2 linked regions of the Jeotgalibacillus aurantiacus genome follow. Each later gene encodes a partner of the first gene's protein in a complex. Links are inferred from orthologs where the notes say so. Each region holds a gene or a part of one and is shown on either strand. Other genes may lie near its edges. The genes, in order: mfd and uvrA.

Evidence for each region.
Region 2: the proteins of mfd (region 1) and uvrA are in contact, whole or in part, in a crystal structure (PDB 4DFC), measured with the Escherichia coli proteins. The link is inferred for Jeotgalibacillus aurantiacus from one-to-one orthologs.

The regions. Positions count from the first base shown.
Region 1 is NZ_JACNMS010000009.1:7,961-15,177, forward strand. The notes cover bases 1-4,138. They hold mfd (transcription-repair coupling factor), read left to right. Parts: upstream 1-389; coding sequence 390-3,938; downstream 3,939-4,138. Other genes in these bases: pth (aminoacyl-tRNA hydrolase), read left to right, coding at 1-41; H7968_RS17250 (anti-sigma-F factor Fin family protein), read left to right, coding at 103-333; spoVT (stage V sporulation protein T), read left to right, coding at 4,046-4,138. Also shown: more of spoVT, read left to right, coding at 4,139-4,582; H7968_RS17265 (putative polysaccharide biosynthesis protein), read left to right, coding at 5,017-6,576; H7968_RS17270 (bifunctional methyltransferase/pyrophosphohydrolase YabN), read left to right, coding at 6,589-7,217. UniProt on the Escherichia coli protein: Couples transcription and DNA repair by recognizing RNA polymerase (RNAP) stalled at DNA lesions. Mediates ATP-dependent release of RNAP and its truncated transcript from the DNA, and recruitment of nucleotide excision repair machinery to the damaged site.
Region 2 is NZ_JACNMS010000001.1:36,139-42,681, reverse strand. What follows is about bases 1-3,464. They hold uvrA (excinuclease ABC subunit UvrA), read left to right. Parts: upstream 1-378; coding sequence 379-3,264; downstream 3,265-3,464. Other genes in these bases: uvrB (excinuclease ABC subunit UvrB), read left to right, coding at 1-371. In the rest of the region: H7968_RS00245 (DUF4097 family beta strand repeat-containing protein), read left to right, coding at 3,488-4,729; H7968_RS00240 (hypothetical protein), read left to right, coding at 4,882-5,133; H7968_RS00235 (N-acetylmuramoyl-L-alanine amidase), read right to left, coding at 6,011-6,543. UniProt on the Escherichia coli protein: The UvrABC repair system catalyzes the recognition and processing of DNA lesions. UvrA is an ATPase and a DNA-binding protein. A damage recognition complex composed of 2 UvrA and 2 UvrB subunits scans DNA for abnormalities.

The sequences.
Region 1 (7,217 bases):
AGCCGTTTTTAGAAGTGATGAATGAATTTAATGGCTCCTGATTGAATATTCGGTCCTCTTCCCGCCTATACTACAATACAAGCAAGGTGAAGGAGGATGAAGATGGCTGTCTATTATCACTGTCGCCACTGCGGAAACGAGGTTGGCGCAATCGATACGCAATTAGTGGATGCCAAGCGGCTCGGGATTCATTCCTTATCAGCCGAAGAGCGTAAGAGCATGATTTCGTATACAAATGAAGGTCACGTGAACATACAGACGATCTGCGAGGACTGTCAGGAGTCGCTAGAGCGCAATCCTGACTTCCATGAGCTGGATCAATTTATACAGTAAACGCTTTGGATTACGATCCAAGGCATTTTTCTGTTTAGATTCGGGAGGAGAACGAGTTGAAAACGCTAGTAAATGGTTTGATAAATGATACTCAGATTAAAGCGGTCATCGATGATCTAGCAGCCGGGCGTCAAGAGCAGCTGTTATCAGGGCTTTCAGGTTCTGCACGAAGCACTTTTATGGCAGCGGTTTATCAGCAGCACCAGCGTCCGCTGATGGTTGTCACGCCGAACCTGCTGAGTGCACAGAAGTTATATGATGACCTCGCTCAATTAGTCAGTGAGGAGGAACTCTTTTTATACCCGGCCAATGAATTGATTGCCGCGGAGATGAGTATTGCGAGCCCTGAGCTGTTGGCACAGCGTCTGGAAGCGATGAATCATCTCGCGTTAAACGGACGGGGATTTTATATCGTACCAATGGCGGGGCTGCGAAAGGTAGTGCCGCCTAAAGAGCAATGGCAAATCCATCAGTTTGAGCTCTCTGTTGGAAAAGATATTGGGCTCGAAGATACATTGTCTGCGCTTCTTAAAATGGGATATCATCGCACGGACATGGTCAGCAGTCCAGGTGAATTCAGTATGCGTGGGGGAATCATGGATATTTATCCTCTTACGTCAGACCCTGTCCGGATTGAACTATTTGACACTGAAGTAGACTCAATCCGAACCTTTTCAGCAGAGGATCAGCGTTCGATTGACTCACTTGAGCACGTTTCAATCGGCCCTGCCAGTGAGCTGATTATGGAAGGAGAACAGCTGTCACGCATTGCAGAAGAACTAAAAGCACGGCTGCCGAAGAGTCTCAAAAAAATAAAACGTGCAGCTGTCAAAGAAGCGATGGCAGAGCAGACTGAATATGAAATCGGACTACTGGAGAATGGGCAAAAACCCGATCAGCTGTTTAAATATCAGTCTCTTGCTTATTCAAAAGCTGCCAGTCTGCTAGATTATCTGCCTGAGGATGCATTGGTCTTTTTTGATGAAATCAGCCGGATTTATGAAATGGATGACACGCTTGAAAACGAAGAGATGGAGTGGGCTGTTTCTCTGATTGAGGAAGGCAAGCTGTTGCATGATATTCATGTCTCACACAAGCTGACGGACTTAATCGCTAAAAGCCCGCAGCAGAAGGCGTATTTTTCTCTTTTTACGAGAAAAATTGCCCATATCAACCCGAAAAAAGTCCATTCTTTTTCATGCAAGCCGATGCAGAGCTTTCACGGTCAGATGCATTTGCTGAAAGCCGAGCTTGAACGCTGGAAAAAAGGAAAGTTCACCGTTGTCATGCTTGCGCCGGATGGACAGCGACTGCAGAAGTTCGAGCGTGTACTCGCAGACTATGATATAGATGCGGCCATCGTCAAAGAAGGTGACCCGCTTATTCCGAATACGGTTCAAATCGTCAGCGGCTCTCTGCAGGCCGGATTTGAGCTCCCGATGAACAAGCTTGCGGTCATGACGGAAGAGGAGTTATTCCGTCAGAAAACACGTAAGGTAAAACGCCGTCAAAAACTTTCGAATGCAGAGCGCATTAAAAGCTATTCAGAGCTGAAGGTTGGCGATTACGTTGTTCACGTGAATCACGGAATCGGGAAATACCTCGGAATTGAAACCCTTGAAATCAACGGTCTTCATAAAGACTATTTAAATATTCATTATAAAGGCAATGACCAACTCTATGTGCCGGTTGACCAGATTGAGCTCGTTCAGAAATATGTCGGCTCTGAAGGCAAGGAACCGAAGCTGTATAAGCTTGGCGGTACGGAATGGAAGCGCGTGAAGAATAAAGTTCAATCATCTGTCGCAGATATTGCTGATGACCTGATTAAGCTTTATTCAGAGCGTGAAGCGGCAAAAGGGTTTGCTTTCAGTACAGATACAGCAGAACAGCAGGATTTCGAAGCGGCCTTTCCTTATTCAGAAACAGAGGATCAGCTGCGTTCAATTGAGGAAATCAAAAAAGACATGGAACGCGACCGCCCGATGGACCGGCTGTTATGTGGTGATGTAGGATACGGAAAAACTGAAGTGGCGATCCGGGCTGCATTCAAAGCAGTGATGGATGGCAAGCAGGTGGCGATCCTTGTGCCAACGACGATCCTCGCTCAGCAGCACTATGAAACGATGATTGAACGGATGCAGGATTTCCCTGTCAACGTTGGACTATTAAGCCGTTTCCGCTCTAAAAAGCAGCAGGATGAGACGATCAAGGGGTTAGCGCAGGGGTCGGTTGATATCGTTGTCGGGACGCACCGTCTGCTTTCTAAAACGATCAAATACCGCGATATCGGTCTGCTGATCATTGATGAAGAGCAGCGTTTCGGTGTGACGCATAAAGAAAAAATTAAGCAGTTGAAAACAAACATTGACGTACTGACTTTAACAGCAACGCCAATCCCACGTACGTTACACATGTCGATGCTTGGCGTACGCGATCTGTCTGTCATAGAAACACCACCTGAAAACCGTTTCCCGGTCCAGACATATGTGATGGAATATAACGGTGCGCTGATCCGTGAAGCGATCGAGCGTGAAATGGCGCGTGACGGACAAGTGTACTTCCTTTATAACCGGGTTGAGGATATCACGAAAAAGGCTGATGAAATTGCTTCGCTCGTTCCGGATGCACGGGTTGCGATTGCACACGGTCAAATGTCTGAAAACGAGCTGGAGTCTGTGATCCTGCAGTTTTTAGAGGGCGAATATGATGTGCTCGTCACGACGACGATCATTGAAACAGGCGTGGATATTCCAAACGTGAACACGCTGATTGTTCATGATGCAGACCGTATGGGGCTGTCCCAGCTGTATCAGCTCCGCGGTCGTGTCGGACGTTCAAACCGCGTGGCCTATGCATATTTCACTTACCGGAAAGATAAAGTGCTCACAGAGGTGGCCGAGCAGCGTCTGCAGTCGATTAAAGAATTCACTGAGCTCGGATCCGGATTCAAAATTGCGATGCGTGACTTAACAATCCGGGGAGCCGGTAATCTCTTAGGCGCTCAGCAGCACGGATTTATTGATTCAGTCGGCTTTGACCTTTACTCTCAAATGCTTAAAGATGCAATTGAGGAGCGGAAGGATCTGCTTCCTGAAACCGAAGGCAAGGAGAAAAAAGAAAAGCAGAAAGCGGTTGAAATCGACCTCGACGTGAAGCAGGATGCTTATATTCCGGAAAGCTACATTCCTGATGGACATCAGAAAATCGAAATGTATAAAAAATTCCGCGGTCTGCAAACGATTCAGGAGGTCATGGAGCTGAAGGATGAAATGATTGACCGCTTCGGAGATTATCCGGATGAAGTTCACACGCTTTTCCAGATTGCTGAAATTAAAGCATATGGTTATGAAGTGGGGCTGGAGTCCATTCAGCAGACAAGGGATGAAATCAAGCTTGAGCTCAGTCAGGCTGGCACAAATCGGATTGACGGGGCAAAAGCATTTGAAATCACCAATGAGTTCAAACGCCACGTTGGTCTTGGGCTTGATAACAACCGTCTGAAGATCACCGTTAAAACGAAAGGACAGAAGCCGGAGAGCTGGTTCATGATGGTTCACCAGGTCCTTTCCCGTCTTCCTGAAACGTTAAAAGAGTCAGCTTAACCCCCTTTTTTACAGGTTTATTTGAGAATCGTTAGAAAAAAAGTATAAATCGGCGAATTAACCCGATACTATTCTCATACAGCCAGTAAACGAAGGAGAGAGCCATGATGAAAGCTACGGGAATTGTAAGACGAATCGATGACCTCGGTCGTGTGGTCATTCCAAAAGAAATCAGGCGCACACTGCGCATTAGAGAAGGTGACCCGCTGGAGATTTTCGTTGATCGCGACGGGGAAATCGTTCTGAAGAAATATTCACCGATCAGCGAACTCGGCACCTTTGCCAAAGAATACGCTGAATCCCTGTATGACAGCTTAAAGCAGCCGGTACTTATTTGCGACCGCGATCACTTTATTGCAGTGGCCGGTGCATCCAAAAAAGATTTCCTGAACCGCCGCATCAGTCCGAGAGTAGAGGAAATGATGGACGCACGAAAAACGGTTTTAAACGATGAACAGGGAAGTGTTGAGCTGGTCGAACACCAGGAAGAGGAGCTCGCTTCTTACACCGTATCCCCGATCATTGCATCAGGTGATCCGATCGGTGCCGTCTTTGTGATGTCAAAGGATCAGACGGTTGAAGAAGTCGAGCTGAAAGTATGCGAAACCGCCGCCCGTTTCCTCGGCAGACAAATGGAAAGCTGATCAAAAGCCCTATCCGGTTGAGGATAGGGCTTTTTTTATGGGTGACGCGGAGTTAGATGGCTGAGGTGAAGGTGGGCTGCTTCGCGGCAAATTAAGGGGTTCGGGCGAGTGATGGAATAAAGGCTGGTAGTGAAGGAATCATGAGGCCGGAAAGAATGAATCGTGGTGGTGAATGAGGGGATTCCTTTGCCTCGGAGCCGCTTTGAAGGAAATATTTTTTCAAACGAAGGAAATACATTCTCAAAAGAGGGGATAAAATTCCGGAAAGATGGAATAAGTCTGCTTAGTGATGGAATCCCGCGAACCGACCGCAACCGCCTGAGCCGCGTCTCCGTTTCTGTCCACCTGCAGTCTGCTCAGACCCCGTCCAAAAGACAAATCCCGCCGCGCTTTGCTATAATAAGACATCAATAATAGAAAGAGAGGGCGGCCGGATGACCGATGCTTCTCAGACAATGGTAAAGGGAGCGGCGGTGCTGACGCTTGCAGCCGTCATTTCAAAAATACTGAGTGCACTTTACCGTGTACCGTTTCAAAATATGACCGGTGATATCGGTTTTTATATTTATCAGCAGGTGTATCCGTTTTATGGCCTGTTGATTGCGTTATGTACGTATGCTTTTCCGGTGATGGTGTCGAGAATTTTAATTGAGCACGAAGAGGACCGGGAGCGGATTTTTAAGCTGTTGGGGCTTGTTTTGGCTGGTACGGGTCTGGTGTGGTTTTTGGCTTTGTATCTCGGTGCACCGCTGATTGCGGAGTGGATGGGAGATCCGATGCTTGAACCGCTGATCCGTCTGTCTGCATGGCCTTTTTTGCTGCTGCCGTTTCTAGCGGGAGGCAAGGGCTGGTTCCAGGCGCAGAATAATATGGTCCCGTCCGCTGTGTCGCAGGTGACAGAGCAGCTCGTGCGTGTCACCATTATTTTAGCGGCCACCTTTGTACTGACAGCTCACGGTGCATCGCTCTATACAATTGGAGAAGGGGCTGTGGTCGGTTCGACGGTCGGGCTGGCAGTGGGTGTTTTACTGCTGCTGTATCTGGGACGTGTCCAGTTGAAGGGTCAGTCATTTGCACTCTCCTTTAAAAAAGGGGATCGCGCCATCTTCCGTGCGCTGATTGTGCGGGGAACCGCGATGGGCATGGTGAGTATGCTGCTGATTTTGTATCAGATGATGGATGCGCTGAATGTCTATTCGCTGCTCACAGGCTATACAGGCAGTGCGGAGGAAGCAAAGACTGTAAAAGGGGTCTATGATCGCGGTCAGCCGCTGATCCAGATCGGGATTGTAGCAGCAACGTCCCTGTCACTGGCTGTTGTGCCGATGATTGCAGCGGATATGGAACGTAACCGGATCGTTGAGGTTAAAAAGAAAGCAGCGCTGGCATTAAAAACGGGTATTGTTTTTGGTGCAGCCGCTTCTATTGGATTAATGAATATTATCAGACCGCTCAATACTTTTCTTTTTCAAACGGATGAGGGGTCAAGGGTGCTTGCACTTTATGTCCTCGCAGTGTTGTTTGCCTCGATTGCACTTACTGTAAATGCGGTGTTACAGGGAATGGGAAGCTATCATATTATTGCCTGGCTTGCGGCTGTCAGTGTAGCGGTAAAATATATTCTTAATGATTGGCTCGTGCCGCTTTTTGGTACAGGTGGAGCCGCAGCGGCAACTGTATTAGCGATTTTAGTGGTGACGGTTGCTGCTGTATTAAGATTAAGAGCAAAGATCGGCTTTTTACTGACAGGAAGGTTTTATATGAGACTGCTGTTGGGTCTTATTGTGATGACCGTTGTTGTGCAGGGGCTTTTATGGCTCTGGCCGGATGGCTCCCGTCTATCTGCAGCGGCGGTATCGATTTTAGCAGCGGCAGTAGGTGCATGGAGCTTTTTTGTTGTCAGCTGGTCACGTGATTTATTTACAAAAGAAGAAGCAGCCCAGATTCCGTTTGGCCGTAAACTGGACCGGCTGTTTTATCGTTCAGGGAAATAGGAGGATATGTTTATGACACATGAAATTACCGTCATTGGTCTTGGTGCAGGTGACTTGGATCAGCTGCCCCTAGGCATTTATAAAAAGCTGAAAGCAGCCACTCATCTGCTCGTGCGCACAGAGGATCATCCTGTTCTCGCGCAGCTGAAGGAGGAGGGACTGACCTTTGAATCCTTCGATTATGTGTATGAGGCGCATGATCAGTTTGAGGCGGTCTATGAGGCGATCACAGAAGAGCTCGTAAATCGTGCTGAGGCAGGTCCGGTGCTTTATGCGGTGCCCGGTCATCCGCTGGTAGCTGAACAGACGGTGCAAAATCTGCTCGCTCTTCATCGAAACGGTGAGATTTCAATCGTCATTGAAGGTGGACAAAGTTTCCTTGATCCGCTTTTCACGGCTGCCGGATTTGATCCTGTTGAAGGCTTTCAGCTGCTTGACGGGACGGCTTTAAAGCGTGACGAGCCAAAGCTCACGCAGCATGTCATCATTGGACAGGTGTATGATGCGTTTATCGCTTCGGAGGTGAAACTGACGCTGATGGAGCGTTATCCGGATGATCATCTTGTTAAAGTCATTACAGCTGCCGGATCAAAAGGGGAGTCCATCGTTGAAACACCTCTTTATGAACTGGATCACGGAAT
Region 2 (6,543 bases), on another replicon or contig:
TTGGCCGTGCAGCGCGTAACTCAAATGGACATGTCATTATGTATGCTGATAAAATCACCGATTCCATGCAGCGGGCACTTGATGAAACGGCAAGGCGTCGTGAAAAGCAGATTGCTTATAATGAAGAACACGGCATTACACCGGTAACCATTAATAAAGCGATCCGTGATGTCATCCGTGCAACCCATGCTGCCGAGGAAGCCGAAGAGTATGTGTCACCGGCAGAGAAAATGAAGAAGCTGTCCAAGCCTGAACGGGCAAAAGTCATTGAGTCTATGGAAATCGAAATGAAGGAAGCAGCAAGGGCGCTTGACTTCGAAAAGGCTGCAGAGCTTCGTGATCTCATTTTAGAATTGAAAGCGGAAGGATGACCAGAACATGGTGAAAGACCATATTACGATACAGGGTGCCAGAGCCCATAACCTTAAAAATATTGATATCAAAATCCCAAGGGATAAGCTTGTCGTCATGACAGGCTTATCCGGCTCGGGGAAATCGTCGCTTGCTTTTGACACGATTTATGCAGAAGGGCAGCGCCGATACGTGGAATCACTTTCGGCTTATGCAAGACAGTTTCTTGGACAGATGGATAAACCGGATGTAGATACGATCGAAGGACTTTCACCGGCGATTTCCATTGACCAGAAAACGACGAGCCGAAACCCGCGTTCCACAGTTGGAACCGTAACCGAGATTTATGATTATCTGCGTCTGTTATTTGCACGGATTGGCAGACCGTTCTGTCCGGACCACGGTATTGAAATCACATCTCAGACGATTGAACAGATGGTGGACCGCATTTTTGAATATCCTGAAAGAACCAAGCTTCAGGTGCTTGCACCACTCGTTTCAGGACGTAAAGGGACGCATGCGAAAGTACTGGAAGATATTAAGAAGCAGGGGTACGTACGCGTCCGTGTAAACGGGGAAATGCGTGATATTAGCGAAGAGTTCGATCTGGATAAAAATAAAAAACATACGATTGAAGTGATTATTGACCGCATCGTTGTCAAAGAGGGATCTGAATCCCGACTCGCTGATTCACTGGAAACCGCGCTTCGACTTGCAGATGGGAATGTGATTGTAGACATTATCGGGGAAGAGGAAATTAAATTTAATGAGCATCACGCCTGTCCGGTCTGCGGTTTTTCAATTGATGAACTTGAGCCGCGTATGTTCTCGTTCAACTCGCCGTTTGGGGCATGTCCGGACTGTGATGGACTCGGTACAAAGCTTGAGGTGGATCTCGATCTAGTGATTCCTGATTGGAGCCGCACGCTGAAAGAGCATGCGATCGCTCCGTGGGAACCGACCAGCTCCAATTATTATCCTTCAATGCTTGAAGCTGTATGTAAGCATTACGATATTGATATGACTATTCCGGTTAAAAAGATCCCGAAAAAGAAAATGGATAAAATCCTCTACGGGTCAGGAAAAGATAAAATTTATTTCCGCTATGAAAATGATTTTGGTCAGGTAAGAGAAAACAATATTATTTTTGAAGGCGTACTGCCGAACGTGGAGCGCCGTTACAAGGAAACGAGCTCGGAATATATTCGTGAGCAGATGCAAAAGTACATGGCGCAGCAAAACTGTCCTTCCTGTGAGGGTCACCGCCTGAAGCGTGAGAGTCTTGCTGTAAAAGTGAACGATCTGCACATCGGACATGTCACCGCCTTTTCTATTGAAGAAGCGAGATCATTCTTCAGTGGTCTTTCCTTAACGGAAAAAGAAATGCAGATCGCACGCCTGATTATGCGTGAGATTAATGAGCGTTTAAGCTTTCTCGTAAATGTCGGACTTGACTATTTAACGTTAAGCCGTGCAGCAGGAACGCTGTCTGGCGGGGAAGCGCAGCGGATCAGACTGGCTACACAGATCGGGTCCCAGCTGACAGGCGTTCTTTACATTCTGGATGAGCCTTCCATCGGTCTGCATCAGCGTGATAACGACCGTCTGATCAGCACGCTGAAAAACATGCGTGACATAGGGAATACACTCATTGTTGTTGAGCATGATGAAGATACGATGGTAGCTGCCGATTATCTGATAGATATCGGACCTGGTGCCGGTGTCCATGGTGGAGAGGTTGTGGCCGCAGGTACACCTGAAGAAGTGATGAAAAATAAAAAATCGCTGACAGGCCAGTATTTATCCGGTGAGAAGTTTATTCCGCTGCCTGCTGAACGAAGAAAGCCTGCAGCGAAAAGAATGCTTGAAATTACCGGTGCTAAACAGAACAACCTGAAGGATATAAACGTGAAGATTCCACTTGGTCTGTTCACATCTGTAACAGGTGTTTCCGGTTCAGGGAAGAGTACGCTGATCAATAGCATTCTCCATAAATCGCTGGCCCAGAAGCTTCATAAATCTAAGGTGAAGCCGGGGGAGCATAAATCGATTAAAGGGGTTAATCATTTAGATAAAGTCATTGATATCGATCAGTCTCCAATTGGACGCACGCCGCGTTCAAATCCAGCGACTTATACGGGCGTATTCGATGATATTCGTGACGTGTTTGCCACAACGAACGAAGCAAAGGTCCGTGGGTACAAAAAAGGACGTTTCAGCTTTAATGTCAAAGGCGGAAGATGTGAAGCGTGCCGCGGAGACGGAATTATCAAAATTGAAATGCACTTCCTGCCTGATGTATACGTTCCTTGTGAGGTTTGTCACGGAAAACGGTATAACAGAGAGACGCTTGAAGTAAAATACAAGGGCAAAAATATTGCGGATGTGCTGGAGATGACGGTGGAGGATGGACTGAAGTTCTTCGAAAATATTCCGAAGATCAGCCGTAAGCTTCAGACGATTGTGGATGTTGGTCTTGGTTATATTACACTTGGTCAGCCTGCTACGACTTTATCCGGAGGGGAAGCCCAGCGTGTAAAGCTGGCCTCCGAATTGCACCGCCGTTCAACGGGACGTTCCCTTTATATTCTCGATGAACCGACAACGGGGCTGCACGTGGATGACATTTCCCGTCTATTGACTGTTTTACAGCGCCTTGTAGAAAACGGTGACTCAGTTCTGGTGATCGAGCATAATCTGGATGTCATTAAAGCATCTGATTATATTATTGATCTCGGTCCGGAAGGTGGCGACCGTGGTGGAACCATACTTGCCACAGGAACACCTGAAGATATTGCACAAGTGAAGGAATCCTACACAGGCAGTTATTTGAAGCCTGTACTGGAGCGGGATAGAAGCCGGATGGATGAACGGATGGCGAAGCGAACAGGTGAAGCAGTCACCTCATCGTAAAAATAAGCCCGCAGAATGATGGGCCACTCAGTCTTCAGACCGGTGGCCCATTTGTTTTCTTTTGCCATACTAGGGATGAAGCCAACGCAGTGATCCAACCCCCTGAAATGTGCCATGCTGATAAAAAATGAAACCTTTCGTTGGGCTGCTGCGTATAATCAGTCAGAGACCGTTCCACACAGTTGTTATGGCAATTTCAAACACAAGGAGAGTGTCAAATACGATGGAAAACGAACGTAAACGCATTTTAAGTATGGTTGAAAAAGGCACGATTACAGCATCAGAGGCATTAACTCTTTTAGAAGCACTGGAAAAAGAGCCGAAGAAAGAGTCATCGTCTTCATACAGCACACAGGAAGAATCGAAAACGTCCGGCCAAACGCATCAGAAATCCGGATCCTCTTATTCTGAACCTCATCAGGAGCAGAAGCGGTCTAAGAAAACCGACTTCCCATTTAACTTTGAGGATCTGTTCGGCGGTTCGAAAATGAGTGGGAGTAAATCAAGCGCTGAGAAAACGAAGAAATCAGTGAATCAGTCTACTGAGAAACTGATGGATTTTGTTCAGACTGCTTTCGACAAAGTCAAAGGGATGGATCTTGAATTCAATATGGGTCCTTCACTCGAGTTCAAGCATGTGTTTGAATCTGAAAACACGGAGCTGCTCGATATTGAGGTCAGCATTGCAAATGGTAAAGTGACGATCCGTCCGTGGGATGAGGATTTTGTCCGCGCAGAATGTGAGGTGAAGGTGTACCGTTCAGAGGATCAGCAAAAAGCGGTGAATCAGCTGAAGGAGCAGGTTGTATTTGAGACGAAATTCAAAAAGCTCCGCTATTTATCGGATCTGAAAATGATCAAGCTTGATACAGTGTTGTATGTGCCAAAAGCGAACTATGACCGCTGGGATATCCGTCTGTTTAACGGGAAATTCCACGGTGATGGCGGGAATGTTAATAAAGTGAAGGTGAAAACCGCTAACGGAAAAATTGAGCTGTCCAATATGCTGGTAGAAAAAGCGGAGCTTGAAACAGCCAATGGCGGTATTGAAGTCACGAACGCACGTGCAGACTACATTGATGTGGATTCTGTGAATGGCAAGGTGGTTCTTGAAGGAGCGATTGATGCTGTTGATGCGCAGTCGGTAAATGGAAAGATCAGCGTAACAACGACAAGCACAACCGCCCGTAAAATCGATGCTTCCACGCTTGCAGGAGCGATTGAAATTACGGTTCCGGATGAGCTTTCTCTTGATGGTACATTAAAATCAAACTTCGGGAAATTCCATGTAGACTTTAATGATATGGACCATGTGGAAGAACGTGAAGAAATGATGCAGCGTAAGTTACATTTCACACGTAATCGGGAACATGCATCGAAATTACTGCTTGAAGCCGATGCTAAAACCGGCACGATCAGCATACATTCATCTAAAGGGAAAAATGAAACCAAATCAGACGTTTAAACGTCTAATAAGATGACCAGGTTTAACAGCGTAACAGCCCCTCCGTTTTCGTCCCCCCAGACTGACGGAGGGGCTTTTTCTATTTTAAGAAATGTTTTTTATGAGGCCTAAGATGGTATAGTAAGATTAATTACATAAGGCAGGTGATCGGGGTGGAAACGTTTATTAAAAGAATCATGTGGTTCGGGTTCGGAACGGTAGGAGCTTCTATGCTTGGAATAGGCGTACTGTTTACAGTGCTGGCTCTTTTCACATGGAATACGGATATCATCGGGTTTTTTAAATGGATCCTGCTGATTTTTTATTGGGCAGTAGGCGGTATCGGTCTGCTTGGTGCTCTTGGGATTCTGGCAGTAGGGTTAAAGCTGAGGTTTTCGTCCTCCAGTAAAGAAACCGTGGCATAAAAAAAGGGATCAAACTCAACATTGAGTTTGATCCCTTTTTTTATGTGACACTTCATGAAATGCTACGCACTATTTAGTGAATGTAAGGTTTATCAAATTACTGTTAAAAGCCGTGAATTTTCTGTCGTAACGACAACGCTTTCTGTTGATCGCCAGGCTGTTTATGTCGCCTCCCTTTAAAACAAGCGAGGCCTTGTCGTAAGAGCGCGCGGTCTTGTCATAAGCTTCAGTTTTAATGTTGATCGCGAGCAGATTTCTGTTGATAGAAGGAAAGAATGTGTTGTAAGAGCGGTATGAATTGTCGAAAAGAACTCGCGCTGCTCGCGTGACAAACAGAAGGTGTTTTGTTTATGGGTTGTGGACCGAATTGTTGATCGCTGAGTCATTTCTGTTGAAAGCACTTGGCTTTCTGTCGACCGCCAGGCTGTTTATGTCGACTCCCTTTAAAACAAGCGCGATCTTGTCGTAAGCTTCAGCTTTAATGTTGATCGCGAGCAGATTTCTGTCGCTAGAAGCAGCGAATGTGTTGTAAGAGCGGTATGAATTGTAGAAAAGAGATTGCGCTGCTCGCGTGACAAACAGAAGGTGTTTTGTTTTGGGGTTGTGGACCGAATTGTTGATCGTTGAGTCATTTCTGTTGAAAGCGCTCGGCTTTCTGTCGACCGCCAGGCTGTTTATGTCGACTCCCTTTAAAACAAGCGCGATCTTGTCGCAAGCTTCAGTTTTAATGGTGATCGCGAGCAGATTTCTGTCGCTAGAAGCATCGAATGTGTTGTAAGAGCGGTATGAATTGTCGAAAAGAGATTGTACTGCTCGCGTTCCGACAATTCATGAAGAGTGCATCATTCAAGCAAACCGCTTGTGAGACATTGAGAGGTCATTTCTCCATAATCATTGCATCAAACCCAGCATTCTTCAAAGCTTGTGCCTGCTTTTTCGCATTTTCAATCGAGCTGAATGCACCTGTCTGGACGAGATACAGTGTTTTTTTGACACCGATAAAGGTAAGGATAGCGGCTGCGATGGTGTGACCGCAGAGGGTCCGGTAATCCTCACTGGCCAGGAGCTTTTTTTCTTCTCTATTGGTCATAAAGCCGCATTCAATTAACACCGCAGGCATGACGGTTTCTCTCAGAACGTGAAAATTTGCCGTTTTGATGCCGCGGTCTTTACGCCGTGTCTCTTTAATGAGTGAGTAGTGAACGGCTTCTGCAAGAGACCTTGACTGCGAGTCGTTTTTTGAGTGGATATACGTTTCGATCCCGTGGACGTCATTCCAGTTTCCTGATCCATAAGCATTGGCGTGAATAGAGATAAACAGCGCTGCTTTTTCGCGATTGGCCAGGTCTGTCCGCTCTTTTAATGGAACGTCCCGGTCATCGCGATGCGTCAAGATGGTTCGTATTCCTT